DNA from 2 places in the Cupriavidus taiwanensis LMG 19424 genome. Region 1 is predicted to be linked to the other one. Evidence: predicted binding sites of a transcription regulator. Region 1 holds the regulator's gene; the other holds the start of a gene.
The links. The regulator LexA, encoded in region 1, represses DNA repair genes until DNA is damaged. The targets are predictions, from matches to a motif close to ACTGTATNNNNATACAGT.
Positions count from the first base shown of each region.

Region 2: a site for LexA is predicted at 5,049-5,066, ahead of recA (recombinase RecA). Genes of this name have one in related genera too.

Region 1 covers NC_010528.1:1,919,732-1,927,605, forward strand. The annotation lists gene rplI (50S ribosomal protein L9) at 1-220, opposite strand, end outside; gene rpsR (30S ribosomal protein S18) at 252-530, opposite strand; gene priB (primosomal replication protein N) at 534-833, opposite strand; gene rpsF (30S ribosomal protein S6) at 923-1,297, opposite strand; gene RALTA_RS08795 (asparaginase) at 1,417-2,409, opposite strand; gene lexA (transcriptional repressor LexA) at 2,665-3,318, shown strand; gene RALTA_RS30625 (hypothetical protein) at 3,432-3,602, shown strand; gene RALTA_RS08805 (hypothetical protein) at 3,645-3,989, opposite strand; gene RALTA_RS08810 (acyltransferase family protein) at 4,398-5,507, shown strand; tRNA gene RALTA_RS08815 (tRNA-His) at 5,823-5,898, opposite strand; gene RALTA_RS08820 (hypothetical protein) at 6,000-6,278, opposite strand; gene dusA (tRNA dihydrouridine(20/20a) synthase DusA) at 7,255-7,874, opposite strand, start outside.
Region 2 covers NC_010528.1:507,955-515,828, reverse strand. The annotation lists gene sucD (succinate--CoA ligase subunit alpha) at 7-888, opposite strand; gene sucC (ADP-forming succinate--CoA ligase subunit beta) at 977-2,143, opposite strand; gene RALTA_RS02455 (DUF2889 domain-containing protein) at 2,233-2,940, opposite strand; gene recX (recombination regulator RecX) at 3,265-3,732, opposite strand; gene recA (recombinase RecA) at 3,844-4,908, opposite strand; gene RALTA_RS02440 (response regulator) at 5,144-5,833, shown strand; gene RALTA_RS02435 (sensor histidine kinase) at 5,882-7,429, shown strand; gene RALTA_RS02430 (DUF4212 domain-containing protein) at 7,426-7,758, shown strand.

The DNA.
Region 1 (7,874 bases):
CGTTCAGCTTCTCGCCTTCGGCTTGCGCGGCGGCCAGCTTCTCGGCGGCGGCCTTTTCCAGCTCGGCGCGCTTCACTTCGAATTCGGCGATCGCGGTTTGCGTGGCGCGGCGCGCCTTCTTCGACGGGATCAGGAAGTTACGCGCGTAACCGTCCTTCACCTTGACGATGTCACCCAGGTTGCCCAGGTTGATGACTTTTTCCAGCAGAATGACTTGCATCGTGTTTTCTCCGTTACGGACCTAGGGCCTATCAGTTCTTGTGCAGGTCGGTGTACGGCAGCAGCGCGAGGAAACGCGCACGCTTGATCGCCGTATCCAGCTGACGCTGATAGTGGGCCTTGGTACCGGTCAGGCGGGCCGGCGTGATCTTGCCGTTGTCGCCGATGAAGTCCTTCAGGGTGTCCAGATCCTTGTAGTCGATCTGTTCGACGCCAGCCACGGTGAAGCGGCAGAAGCGCTTGCGCTTGAACAGCGGGTTCTGTTGCTGGAAGCGCTTCTTGTTCTTGTTGTCACGTTTGACGAATGCCATGATTCAATCCTTTTCGAATGCTTTACATCCAGTGATGTGAAAGACGAGAGCCTTGCTATTGCGGTGCTTGCGGGCCAGGAATCCTTCGCAGTCGAGCAGCGTGCCGAGCGGTAGCCGCTCCAGACGCTGGCCAACCTGGCCGATTCCCATCGCAGCGATTGCAAATTCGACCTGCCGCGGCGTCTGCGCCTCGACGGCCTCGCCGCTGTACTGCAGGATGCAGTTCACGACGGGGACCCCGGCCGGGGTATAGCGCAGGGCATCGCGTTCCGCCAGGGTGGCGGCAAGCCGGAGCTGGTTCAACGCGGGGCCTCTTGCTGGTTGCAATCCTTGCGGTTTCCACCCGTGCCCTGGCCGACGCTGTCAGCCACGGCGCGCACCGCAGTCCGCACTCAGGCGGCCTGGCCTTCGGTGGTCGTTTGCGCGGCCTTGCGGGCTTCTTCGCGCTGCACTTCCTTCATCATCGGCGAAGGTGCGGTCTCGGCCTTCTTGGTCTGCACGATCAGGTGGCGCAGGACGGCGTCGTTGAACTTGAACGCGTGTTCCAGTTCAGCCAGCGTTTCCTTGCCGCATTCGATGTTCAGGCAAACGTAGTGAGCCTTGGCCAGCTTCTGGATCATGTAAGCCATCTGGCGACGGCCCCAGTCTTCCACGCGGTGAACGTTGCCGTTCTGCGAGGTCACGAGCTGCTTGTAGCGCTCGATCATGGCCGGCACTTGTTCGCTCTGGTCCGGGTGGACGATGAAGACGATTTCGTAATGACGCATTGACGCTCCTTTTGGGATTAGCCACCCGGGCGTCACGAGTCCGGTGTGGCAAGGTTGAATAGCCTTAAATTATAGCCCGCCCTTCGGCCACAGTGCAAGCCGCTGATTTCACGGGCAAATCAGGCGATGGCGAACAGGACCTGCAGCCTCTGTGGTTGGCGCGCCAGCCCGGGGTCCGCCGCCAGGGCCAGCGCCAGCAGCACGCGCGCCTTGTAGGGATTGAGGTCCGTCGCCGATATGAAGACACCGTCGGCGGGACTGGGTTGCGGCGGAATCGCCACGTGGCCGGCCCCGGTACGCGAGCTGCGCACCACGGCCACCCCGGCCGCCGCGGCGTCGGCAAGCGCCGTGGCAAGCACCTCGTGGACCGAGCCATTGCCGGCAGCGGCCACGACCAGCCCGGCGACGCCAGCCTGGACCAGCGCATCGACCGCGATCCGGCCCGGCTGGGCGTAGCTGGCCACGATCTCCACCATCGGCCAGGCCGCCGGCATCGGCCCGATGGGCGCTGCCGCCCGGGGCGCCCGGGCAAAGCGCACGTAGTCATCCTGCACGAACCCCAGCGGCCCGCACGGCGAGACAAAGGCATCGACCGCCGACGTATGCGCCTTGGCTACGTCGCGGGCCGCGTGGATCTGCTGGTTCAACACCACCAGCACGCCCTTGCCGCGCGCGTCCGGATGTCCGGCGACGCGCACCGCATCCAGCAGGTTCAGCGGCCCGTCCGCGGACAGCGACGTCGACGGACGCATCGCCGCGGTCAGCACCACAGGCACCGGGCACGGTTGGGTCAGATGCAGCGCCATCGCTGTTTCTTCCAGCGTATCCGTGCCGTGCGTGATCACGATGCCCGCGACATCGGGCTGCGCCGACCAGTGCTGCACCCGCGCCGCCAGCGCCTGCCAGAGCGCGAAGGTCATGTCCTTGCTGTCCACCTGTGCCACTTGCTCGGCCTCGATGCGTGCCACCGACTGCAAGGGGGGTACCGCGGCAAGCAACGAGGACACCGGCACGGTCGCCGCCTGGTAGCGGGCGCTGCTGGCGGCGCTGCCAGCGGCGCCGGCGATCGTGCCGCCGGTAGCCAATACGACGATGCGAGGCAATGGGGTCATGGGAGCGCGCAAGGGTTCATTCTGGGAAGAGGAACCGCGATTGTAGCGGGGCGCGCATGCCTTGCCTCGGCCGGGATCGGCCGCCATGGCCGACGTCCATGCGACACAGCTCAAAATTCTGCTTGCGCTCGCGCCGATACTGTATAAAATCACAGCATACTGTTTAAACATACAGTGCCCGGCCCGCCGGATACTGGATCACGGACCAGCGTCTCCGTCATCCATGCCAGCGGCCCTGCACGGAACGGCGATCCCATGGCGACCCTGACACCCCGGCAGCAGCAGATTTTCGATCTGATCCGCAACACGATCCGCCGTACCGGCTTCCCCCCTACCCGTGCCGAAATCGCAGCGGAGTTCGGCTTCTCCTCGCCCAATGCCGCGGAAGAACATCTGCGGGCGCTGGCCCGCAAGGGCGTGATCGAACTGACGCCCGGCGCGTCGCGCGGCATCCGCCTGAAGGTGTCGCGCAGCGATTCGGAACTGCCTGACCAGTTCTCGTTACCGATGGCCGGCGTCCTGCAATTGACGCTGCCTCTGGTTGGCCGCGTGGCGGCCGGTAGCCCCATCCTCGCAGCCGAACATATCGACCGCCAGTACCAGGTCGATGCCTCGGTCTTCGATGAACGTCCGGACTACCTGCTGCGCGTGCGCGGCCTGAGCATGCGCGACGCCGGCATTCTCGATGGCGACCTGCTCGCCGTGCGCCGCGCCAGCGAGGCCGCGAACGGCAAGATCGTGGTGGCAAGACTGGGCGACGACGTCACGGTCAAGCGCCTGCAGCGGCGCGGTGGCCATATCGAACTGATTGCCGAGAACCCGGACTTCACCAACATCATCGTCGAACCCGGTGAAGAGTTTTCGCTGGAAGGCATCGCCGTCGGGCTGATCCGCTCTTCCGGCTTCTAGCCGGGCACCATCGCGGGCATTCACCCGCGCGGGCCCACCCGCTTCCATTGCTTTGCAGACGCCGCCCGGCTTGCCGGGTGTTGACCCCGCTTTGCCTAAAAAGAGGTGCCACCATGCCGCAAATCCACCACGTCGCCGCCCGCCGTCCGGTCAAGCCCGTGCCGTTCCGCCAGAGCAAGGGCGTACGCGTCTATCAGGGCACGCAGCGCCGCACCATGGTCGGCAGCATGGCGGCGATCTGCCGCATGCTGGAACTCGAAACCACCGAGAAGCTGGCCGCCTGATATTCGCCAGGCACCATCCCGCGGCCGCCAGTTCGCTGCTGGTCAGCTACGCGCGCACGCCTTGGCTTCGGCCTCCAGTTCCGACGGGGTCAGTTGGGGAAACCAGGTATTGGTCTTGCGCAATTCCAGCGCCGTACCGTCGGGCTGCGCCGTCAGAGAGATCAAGTAGGCATACTGATATTCGCCGCCTGCCGCGGCCTGCCCAATGCGGATTTCGGTTTGGTTTTTCGCCGGCAGCTGGACCAGCGTAGCGTCATCGCCGAGATTGTTGCGCAGGCATTTCACAACATCGGCCATCTTGACCGGCGTAAACAGGCGCATCGGCGGACGGGCGCGGATGTCCTTCTCGGAAGTGCCAGTGGCACAACCTGCCACCATAGTTGCCATCGCTGTGCCAATCAGTGCCGCTCGAACAAACATACCACCCCCGGGGAATGCAAAACGGCGCCCTTGGGAGGCACCGTTCTGGAGAATGCTTGGGTTGGCTGGATAGGACTCGAGTCCACGACGACGGGAACTTGCCATCCCGGCGTCTATCGCCATTGCCCCCCATGAAATCAACGCTTTCGGCTTCGCATTGTTCCGCACTGCGCTGAAACCTCACAGCATTCGTGCAGGCCTTGCGGGAGCCGGGTGCGGATTTTAACCCGCGCGCGCGTCAGGCGCCATCTCGATCTACTCGAACCCACGGCGCTTCTGCCGCACCAGCCCCCATCTCATTCCTTCGATGGATAGCGTGCCCGGCAGGATCTGAGACACAGTTTGCCGTACCAGGCCAACTGAGAGCCTCGCATAATGAAATTCCAGTCGCTACAGATGCTCCGGGGGATTGCGGCCATGTGGGTTGTCGCGTACCACATGCAGGACCACTTCGACCCACTTGCCACAGCATTGCCATTCAGCGCGTCTGACCTGTTGCGCAAGGGATATATTGGCGTCGACCTGTTCTTTGTGATCAGCGGCTTTGTGATCGCGTGGACCGCCTTATACAAGCCCGGACCTCACGATGCACCCATACAATTCCTGCTCAGGCGATTAGTCAGGGTAGCGCCGCCTTATTGGGTCGCCACGCTCTATTTCGCGATGCTCAGGGACCTTCGCAGCATCGAATTAGAACCGCTCCTCCGTTCGCTCTTCTTCATTCCGATTGAACCCAATCACGCACCCTTTTACGGATACCCCACCCTGCTGATTGGCTGGTCCCTCAACTACGAAATCTATTTCTATCTTTCTTTTTCCATTCTCTTGTGCCTGGGCCGAAGGCTATCCCTTCAGATCGCCTACTTCACCCTGACACTGATTATTCTGCCATTCGCATTTTCCGGAGGCGTTTCGATCAATCCCGAGCATCTCTACCAAGGAATCTCGAGTACGTATATCCTGCTGGCCACCAATCCCATCATCCTTGAATTCGTGTTCGGCATGATCCTGGCAAGGCTCTATGGCATCCTTCCGGAGACCCTGAGCCGTTCCTGCGCATGGCTCGCCTTGTTGGCATCGATAGCTCTTTTCACAGCCGCGTTCTTCCTGTACGAGCCCCGCATGAGTATTATTTTCAGGGGTCTGCCATGCGCCGCCCTCGTGGCTGGCTTCATCGTAGCGGAACGATACAGGCTACTTTCGATACCGCGCCCCCTTTCTTGCCTCGGCGAGATATCCTATAGCATTTACCTGACGCATCCGTTTATTCTGGTTTACTCAGGATCAATCTATGCGACAACTGTTGGCCAGAATTATGCGCAAATCGCCCAATACTTACTGACGCTAGCAGCGGTACTCGGCCTCGCTCAATTCTTCTACAAATACGTCGAACACCCCATACTCGAGCAGGGAAAACGCATTCGCCTTGGTCATTGCCATACCGCTCAACCAGCAGAGAATTCCACAGCATCGCGGGTTAAGTGATTGACTGCTTCGCCCATAACCCTGACCGTTTCGCTGGTCACCGCCATGGAGACACCGGGAGACCCTCTTGAGGTCAAGGACACGGTGACGCGCATGGAGTCGCGCATAGTCCAGCTGGGCGATCCCGTCGGCACCAACTTGGGCAAGGGAAAGGAAGTAGGAAAGCGATCTACAGACTATGCCGGCGTACAACCACCGTTTCGCAGACACACTGACAGCAAAAAGCCCACCGCTAGGGTGGGCTTTCGGGGGAAGATCCTCTTCCAAAACTGGCCACAAGTTGGGGACGCCTAACCTGCAAACCGTTGAAATTCTTGGGGTGGCTGATGGGACTCGAACCCACGACGACAGGAATCACAATCCTGGACTCTACCAACTGAGCTACAGCCACCGTAGAGGTCATCAGCGAAGCGCTGATCGACGAAAACCAAGATTATACAAACAGATTTTCGAGATGGCTAGTATCCCGCACAAAAAATTTTGGGCCATCGCTCAGGACCGGGGCGGGCTCCACTTGGCCTCCAGCAGCACTGCCTGCTTGATCGCGGCGATGGTTTCCGCCTCGGTATCGAACTGGCCCAGCAGCCGGCGCGACTTGCCATTGAGCACCGCCTCTTGCAAAGCCTTGCCAGCGGCTTCCGAGGTGCCGGGGTGCCAGCAGTAGCGCGCCGTCCATTTGCCGTCCTGGAGCTGCTCGGCTACCCAGATCACCCTGAAGTCTTCATACACCACGCCGAACGGCGCTTCGTTTTCCACGTTGTCTTTATCCATGCTGCCTCCCCTGCCAGCACGATCCGCATACCGTGCCTGAACTTGCCTGGGGCGAGCCGGAAATCGTATCACGGGTCCCGGATGGCTTCCTGCCGCGCCCCGGCCAAATATGCTGTGCGCAGCCCCTACCTCTGCAGGGTTCATCCTGCACGTGCGCGAAGCGATACTCGAGTCCGAGGGACATTGCCCCCCCTCGACCTTCCCGTCAGGCGGCCCGCCCCATGGGCCGCCTGCCTCTTTTTGCTCCCCGCCTGACAACCGGTGCTTCCACGCCGCAGAACCGGCAACGGAACCTACTGGCTGTGCGCAAGACCAATCGACGTGATCGAACGCAGGGAGCAAGCCATGCAGGACAAGTGTAGATGGAGGACGAGGATTCTTGCCGTGGCGGCACTGGCGGCCTTGCTCGGCGGATGCGCGGTGGGGGGCGGTGCCGACGGCAGGGAATCGAGCATCACGACTTACGGCACGCTGGACATCGGCATCAGCCATACGCGATAACCGTCGCGATGCGGGTCCAGCGGGATCCATTTCGCCGTGATCCATGGAACGCTTGAACGAAAAGCTGGTCAAACCCGTGCATTCCGGTGGTGCCGGGCGAGCACGCAAAAAAAGAGTCCGCAGCGCGGACTCTTAAATTTAGCGATCTCAAATGCCCTGAAGGCCGTTGCACTGTAACTGCCATGCGGGGAACGCACCATTCGGGTAAACGAAGAGCGCGATGCCGCAGCAGCGTGCGCCGAAAAAAAAGCCCGCCGGAGCGGGCCAATAATCAGTTGAAGAAAGCCCTGTATTCGAGGGCAGGCACAGTGTAAGAAAGTGCCCTGCCTCAGCGAATTAGGGGAATCCCTTTCCGGGCGCCGGTTTCCGGGCGATCCGGCATCTCATGTGCGGCGCGCGGAACCCGCGCGCCGCCATGCATATATTCACGATTCGAAGTTAGAGCGCAGCCTCGGCACAGCATGAAGCCGTGCGCTTACGCGGCCAGGGGCTCTTGAGTGTGCGGGCGCAGATGCATGCGCGCCTCTTCGAACAGCGCATCCACGTCGGCACGCGTGCGCGCCGCATGCATGCGCTTTGCATCGGACAGCACGCGGCGCCAGCCACGTCCGCCGGCGATACCGCGATGCAAGCCGAGCATGTGCCGCGTCGCCGCTCCCATATACCCGCCTTGCTCAACGAAGTCGCCGATATAACGCTGCATGGCCAGTTCGACCGCGAGGCGCGACGGCACCGGCGCACTGGCATCGCCATAGAAGCGCGCGTCCATTTCCGCCAGGATGTACGGCTGGTGATAGGCCTCGCGTCCGATCATGACGCCATCGACGTGCTCAAGGTGGCGCGCGATTTCGTCATGGCTGAGGATGCCGCCGTTGATCAGAATTTCAAGCTCCGGAAATTCGCGCTTGAGCTGATACGCCACCTCGTAGCGCAGCGGCGGAATCTCGCGGTTCTCCTTCGGGCTCAGGCCCTTCAGGATGGCATTGCGCGCGTGGACGATAAACGTGCCGCAACCCGCCTGCGCCACCTTGCCGACAAAATCGCGAACGAAATCGTAGTGCTCGATCTTGTCGATGCCGATGCGATGCTTGACCG
Region 2 (7,874 bases), 1.4 Mb from region 1:
CAGACCTTACAGCATCGCCTTCAGCAGGCGGCCCATCTCCGACGGGTTCTTGGTCACCTTGATACCGCAGGCTTCCATGATTTCCAGCTTGGCCTGGGCGGTGTCGGCACCGCCCGAGATCAGCGCGCCGGCGTGGCCCATGCGCTTGCCCGGAGGCGCGGTCACGCCAGCGATGAAGCCAACCACCGGCTTCTTCATGTTGTCCTTGATCCAGTGGGCCGCATTGGCTTCGTCCGGACCGCCGATCTCACCGATCATGACCACGGCGTCCGTTTCCGGATCGTCGTTGAACATCTTCATCACGTCGATGTGCTTCAGGCCGTTGATCGGGTCGCCGCCGATGCCGACAGCCGACGACTGGCCTAGGCCCAGCGCGGTCAGCTGGCCCACGGCTTCGTACGTCAGCGTGCCCGAGCGCGACACCACGCCGATGCGGCCCTTCTTGTGGATGTGGCCCGGCATGATGCCGATCTTGATTTCGTCCGGCGTGATCAGGCCTGGGCAGTTCGGCCCGAGCAGCAGGGTCTTCTTGTTCTCGCGGCGCATGCGGTCCTTGACTTCCATCATGTCGCGCACGGGGATGCCTTCGGTGATGCAGACCACCAGGTCCAGGTCGGCGTCAACGGCTTCCCAGATCGCGGCAGCGGCGCCTGCGGGCGGCACGTAGATGACCGACACGGTGGCGCCTGTCTGGGCCTTGGCGTCCTTGACGCTGGCGTAGATGGGAATGCCTTCGAAGTCTTCGCCGGCCTTCTTCGGGTTCACGCCGGCGACGAACGCGTTCTTGCCGTTGGCGTAGTCACGGCAGCCACGGGTGTGGAACTGGCCGGTCTTGCCGGTGATGCCCTGGGTGATGACTTTGGTGTCTTTGTTGATCAGAATCGACATGCTTTCGTCCTTTGCTTGACTCTGGCAGCGCGGGCAAAGGCCACGCGCGCTGCCGAAGTTCGCTTGTATTGGGTAACGGCGCCTCGGCTTACTTGCCGGCGGCGGCAGCCACGACCTTCTGGGCGGCTTCTTCCATCGTGTCGGCCGAGATGATCGGCAGGCCCGAGTCAGCCAGCATCTTGCGGCCCAGTTCTTCGTTGGTGCCCTTCATGCGCACGACCAGCGGCACGTTCAGCGACACGGCCTTCGAGGCCGAGATCACGCCCTCGGCGATCACGTCGCAACGCATGATGCCGCCGAAGATGTTGACCAGGATGGCCTGCACGTTCGGGTTCTTCAGCATCAGCTTGAAGGCTTCGGTCACCTTCTCGGTGGTGGCACCGCCGCCCACGTCGAGGAAGTTGGCCGGCTCGCCGCCGAACAGCTTGATGGTGTCCATGGTGGCCATGGCCAGGCCGGCGCCGTTCACCAGGCAGCCGATGTTGCCGTCCAGCGAGATGTAGGCCAGGTCGAACTTCGAGGCTTCGATTTCGTTGGCGTCTTCTTCATCCAGGTCGCGGTAGGCGACGATTTCCGGATGACGGAACAGCGCGTTCGAGTCGAAGTTGAACTTGGCGTCCAGCGCGATCACCTTGCCGTCGCCGGTCAGGATCAGCGGGTTGATTTCGGCCAGCGAAGCATCCGTTTCGTAGAACGCCTTGTACAGGCCTTGCAGGGCCTGGCGGGCTTGCGCCACGCTCGCGTCGGGCACGCCGATCTTGCGGGCGATGTCGTCGGCGTCAGCATCGGTCAGGCCGGTCGACGGCTCGATGATCAGCGTGTGGATCTTTTCCGGGGTGTGGGCAGCGACTTCCTCGATGTCCATGCCGCCTTCGCTCGACGCCATCAGCGCGATCTTCTGCGAAACGCGGTCCACCACCAGCGAAACGTACAGTTCCTTCTTGATGTCGGCGCCTTCTTCGATCAGCAGGCGATTGACCTTCTTGCCTTCCGGACCGGTCTGGTGCGTGACCAGCTGCATGCCCAGGATGTTGGACGCGTAGGTCTTGACCTCGTCCATGCTCTTGGCAACCTTGACGCCGCCGCCCTTGCCGCGGCCACCCGCGTGGATCTGCGCCTTGACAACCCACACCGGGCCGCCGAGTTGTTCTGCGGCCTTCAGGGCCTCGTCAACCGAGAACGCGGGGATGCCGCGCGGAACCGGCACATTGTATTTGCGCAGGATTTCCTTGCCTTGATACTCATGGATATTCATGCGTGTTTCCTTTCGGGTAGGCGTAAAAGGTAGAAGGGAAGAATCTGAAAGAAGACGAACTCTCTCGTCGGGCTGGCCGATCCTGAGAATCAGCCGGAGGTGCCGGTCGGCCTGTCGGCCGGGACAGCGTCGTTGCCGTCGATTGCGTGACCACCGCGGTCGCCATTGGCCGCGGGCTGCTGCGCCTGAGGCGCGGATGCGACGGCAGGCGCGGCCTCGGCCCTTGCCTTGGGCGTCGGCTGGTGACCATACCAGCGCGGGTAAAACTGACGAACCACCTCGCCGTCGAAACGCAGGGCGTGGCAGCCGTTCAACTGATAGGGCGGCTCCGGATTCGGATCGTCCTCGCCGTTGTCGCGGATACTGATGACCTCGCCGGCAAAGGCCTGGATCGCGGTGCTGGGCAGCACACCAGCGGCTTCGGTCAGGTGCGAGCAGCCGTGCATGCCGCCCAGGCGCTCGCGCACCGCCTTGCGAAAGCCCTTGCGCAGGTTCAACCCGATCAGCTTGCGGTAAGCCGGGCCGATCGTGTCGCAATGAGACGGGTACGGCACCCAATCCGAGCAAGCCTCGGCATCCAGCACCGTCATTTCCTCGTCGATCGTGATGCGCAGCCACAGGTCGTGCAGCGGCTGGCCTTGCGGGCGGATGCGGTCGCCGGCCAGTTCGATGTCGCGGGGCTTGGTGTCGGTCAGGCGCACCTCGATATCCCACAGGCCGTCCTCCCTCCGGTACGCCTCGGCCGCAATGGCGCGGCGGTGACGCAGGGAGCGGTTGACGGGCTGGGACAGAGGCATGGCCAGGCTGGAAATACGGAAGATACGGAGGCTACGGAGAATCCGGGGGCTGGGGCACCGTGGTGCCGGGGTACCGAATAACCCGGGGAGTTTAACATGCCATGCCGCGTTGGCCGGGAACATCCTTGTGCGGCAACTGTCGCGCCCGGATTGTCGGCCGACCATGGCGCCCCGGCAGGCCGGGCGGCCTTGCCGCAATGCACCAGCCGGCACCGGCTCCCGCCCCCGACAAGAACCCGGCGCCGGCATGGCGCGATGACGCAACGCAGCGAAATACACATGACGGCAGCGCAGGTACTTCCCGATGCTGCCTCGTCACGCGGCTCAGTCCGCGTCGCCGCCGTCCTCGTCCGCGCCCCGAATGATTTTGCCGACCACCGCGCGCGAGAAGCCGCGTGCCACCATGAAGCGGATCTGCTTGGCCCGGGTCTCGGGCGTGTCGGGCGGCGTGCCGAAGCGCTTGCGCCAGACCTCGCGGGCGCGCTCGACTTCGGTGGCGCGCAGGCGCTCCTGCAGCTCGCCCAGCTGCTCGTTGTCGAGCTTGTGGGTCTTGGCTTCCTGCATCACGCGCGCGGTGCCGTAGCGGGCGCCGCGGCGATGCACCAGGCTGTCAGCGAAGCGCTGGTTCGACAGCCAGTTCTCGCGCTCCAGCGCGTCCAGCAACTGTTCCAGCTGCTCGGCCGACTCGGCGTGAGGCGCCAGCTTGCGCGCCAGCTCGGCGCGGCTGTGCTCGCGGCGCGACAGGTAGCCGACGGCGCGGGCCTTCAGCGACAGCGGGGGACGGGTTGCCATGGATAAGCGGGATCAGCGGATGGAGGACCGGGCCGCCTGCGGGCCAAGCAAAAAGGCCGGGGCATCGGCGATGCCCCGGCCTTCCGGATGGCGCAGCGGCCGCCGGCGCGGTCAGTCTTCGACCGTTGCCGCCACGGCTGCGGCCGTGGGGTTCATGGCGACCACACCCAGTGCCGCGCGCACCTTGTTTTCGATTTCGGCGGCAATGTCGGGGTTCTCGCGCAGGTATTCGCGGGCGTTGTCCTTGCCCTGGCCGATCTTCTCGCCGTTGTAGCTGTACCAGGCGCCGGACTTCTCGACGATCTTGGCATCCACGCCCAGGTCGATGATCTCGCCCTGGCGCGAGATGCCCTGGCCGTAGAGGATGTCGAAGAAGGCCTCGCGGAACGGCGGCGAGACCTTGTTCTTGACCACCTTGACCTTGGTCTCGTTGCCGATCACGTCGTCGCCCTTCTTGATCGAGCCGATGCGGCGGATGTCCAGGCGCACCGAGGCGTAGAACTTCAGCGCATTGCCGCCGGTGGTGGTTTCGGGCGAGCCGAACATCACGCCGATCTTCATGCGGATCTGGTTGATGAAGATCACCAGGCAGTTGGTGCGCTTGATGGTGCCGGTCAGCTTGCGCAGCGCCTGGCTCATCAGGCGGGCCTGCAGGCCGGGCAGCGAATCGCCCATTTCGCCTTCGATTTCGGCCTTGGGCACCAGTGCGGCCACCGAGTCGATGATGATCAGGTCGATCGAACCCGAACGCACCAGCGCGTCGGTGATTTCCAGGGCCTGCTCGCCGGTGTCGGGCTGCGAGATCAGCAGGTCGCCGACATTGACGCCGAGCTTGGAAGCGTAATTGACGTCCAGTGCGTGCTCGGCATCGATAAAGGCGCAGGTGCCGCCCAGCTTCTGCATCTCGGCCACCACCTGCAGCGTCAGCGTGGTCTTGCCCGAGGATTCCGGCCCGTAGATCTCGACCACGCGGCCGCGCGGCAGGCCACCGACGCCAAGTGCGATGTCCAGGCCGAGCGAACCGGTGGAAACCACCTGAATGTCCTTTTCGACCTCGCCGTCGCCCAGGCGCATGATCGAGCCCTTGCCGAACTGCTTCTCGATCTGGGAGAGCGCGGCGGCAAGCGCCTTTTGCTTCTCGGCGCTCACGCCGGCACCTGCCTTCTTGTCGTCCATGGTCGTCCTTGAGTCAATGGTGTATAAATAGGCCGCATGTGGCGCGGCACCGGCATTTGCCGGCATCTGCGCCGGCCCGGCTGTCTGCGCGGCCGCACTCCAGGGGGTCTCCCCGGGCGGCCCTAGCGGAACGTGCGGGTACTGTATAAAAAAACAGTATGCTTGGCAAGCCCCTTCGCGCCCCCGTGCCCGTTGCGCACCGGTGCCGGCTATGCCGGCCAGGGTGGAGACAACCATGCGCATTCTGATCGCCGAAGACGACGACGTGCTGGCCGACGGCCTGACCCGTTCGCTACGTCACTCGGGCTACGCCGTCGACCATGTCGCCAATGGCCTGGAAGCCGATTCGGCCCTGTCGACCCAGACTTTCGACCTGCTCATCCTCGACCTGGGCCTGCCGCGCATGTCCGGGCTGGAGGTGCTCAAGCGCCTGCGCGCGCGCGGCGCGATGCTGCCGGTGCTGATCCTGACCGCCGCCGACAGCGTCGACGAGCGCGTCAAGGGCCTGGACCTGGGCGCCGACGACTACATGGCCAAGCCCTTCGCCCTGTCAGAGCTGGAAGCGCGCGTGCGCGCGCTGGTGCGGCGCGGCGCCGGCGGCGGCGCCACGCTGATGCGCCACGGGCCGCTGGCCTACGATCAGGTCGGGCGCATCGCCTACCTGAACGACCAGATGCTGGACCTGTCGGCGCGCGAGATCGGCCTGCTGGAGATTCTGCTCACGCGCAGCGGCCGCCTGGTGTCGAAGGAACAGCTGGTGGACCACCTGTGCGAATGGGGCGAGGAAGTCAGCAACAACGCCATCGAGGTCTATGTGCACCGCCTGCGCAAGAAGATCGAGGTGGGCGGCATCCGCATCGCCACCGTGCGCGGGCTGGGCTACTGCCTGGAGAAATTCCAGCCGGCGGTGGCCGCGCCGCATTGATCCCAGCACCGCAGGCCATGCGACCGACCTGAACGCAACCTCGCCGACATGAGCCTGCTGCGACTGCCGTGGCGGCGCGTGCCCCGCGCCGCGCCCGCTCCGTCCTCCACGCCGGACGTCACCGACCAGGACCTGACCGACGCGCTGCCGCACCTGGAGGAAAGCACCGCCCATCCCGCGCCGCGCTCGCTGTTCGGCGAGATCCTGGACTGGATGCTGGCACCACTGCTGCTGCTCTGGCCGATGAGCATCGCGGTGACCTACCTGGTGGCCAAGTCGATCGCCAACGGCCCCTTCGACCGCGCGCTCGAAGCCAGCGCCATCGTGCTGTCGCAGCAGGTGCGCGAGGTCAACGGCCGCGTCACGCTGCAGCTGCCGCTGTCCGCGCGCGAGATCCTGCGCGCCGACGAGACCGACAACGTCTACTACCAGGTGGTCGGCAAGCGCGGCGAGTACATCGCCGGCGACCAAGACCTGCCGCTGCCTTCCGAGGACGACCAGGGCCACGCCGGGCTGGTATCGCTGCGCGATGACCGCGTGGCCGGCAACGACGTGCGCGTGGCCTACACCTATATCGAACTGAAGCAGGTCAGCGGCACACAGCCGGTGCTGGTGCAGGTGGCCGAAACGCTCGACAAGCGTGCGCGCCTGGCCAACGAGATCATCAAGGGCGTGATCTTGCCGCAGTTCGTGATCCTGCCGCTGGCGGTGGTGCTGGTGTGGTTCGGGCTGTCGCGCGGGCTGGCGCCGCTGACCGCGATCCAGCAGCGCATCCGCGCGCGCAACCCGGGCGATACCAGCCCCATCGACGAGCGCGCCGCGCCGCAGGAGATCACGCCGCTGGTGGGTTCGTTCAACGACCTGCTGGCACGGCTGGACCAGTCGGTGCAGACCCAGAAGCGCTTTATCGCCGATGCCGCGCACCAGATGAAGACACCGCTGGCGGGCCTGCGCATGCAGGCCGAGCTGGCGCAGCGCGAGCAGTCGCCGGAAGAACTGCGGCGCTCGCTGGCGCAGATCGCCGGCAGCTCGGAACGCACCGCGCACCTGGTCACGCAGCTGCTGTCGCTGGCGCGCATGGAGAACCTGGCCGGCACCGGCGGCATGGCCGCGCTGGACCTGGCGGCGCTGGCGCGCGAGGTGGTGAAGGACTGGCTGCCGCAGGCATGGGCGCGCGACATTGACCTGGGACTCGATGCCGACGACCATCCGGTGATGGTCCAGGGCAACCGCCTGATGCTGACCGAGATGCTGAACAACCTGCTCGACAACGCCATCCGCTACACCCCGCGCGGCGGCCGCGCCACGGTGCGGGTCAGCGCCGACGCGTTCGAACCGTTCGCCTACCTGGACGTGGAAGACACCGGCCCGGGCATCGCGCCGTCCGAGCGCGAGCGCGTGATGGAGCGCTTCTATCGCGTGCTCGGCACCAACACCGAAGGCAGCGGCCTGGGCCTGGCGATCGTGCGCGAGATCGTGCAGCAGCACGGCGGCGACGTCCAGATTACGGACCACGTCTACCAGCAATCGCCACGCCTGGCCGGCGCGCATTTCCGCGTAACGCTGCGCCGTCCCGAGAACTTTCCGCCAGCATGAACGACACCCCTGCCCCCGGCAGCGCCGAGGCACGCCATCGCCTCGCCTGGCACCGCAACCTGCGCTGGATCTGCGGCCTGCTCGCGGTCTGGTTTACGGTCACCTTCGTGGTGGCGTGGTTTGCACGCGACCTGCGCTTCGACTTCTTTGGCTGGCCGTTCTCGTTCTGGGTCGGCGCGCAGGGCGCGCTGGTGGTCTATGTGCTGATGGCCGCCCTGTACGCCTGGCGCATGAACCGGGACAACGCCGATGACCGAAGCGTCGAGGCGCCGCCGCCGGCAATGCCCTCGCAAGGCGCCTCGCGCGGCCCGGGCGCGGATGCTGCATAGCCGCACGCCCCGCACGGCGCATAACTGTGCCAAGCGCATGCGCCGAAGCCTTGCAGCGCAGCATCGGCAGCCCTGCCCGCGGCTAGCGTATACCCCGAGGTTTTTTGCCTTTGGCG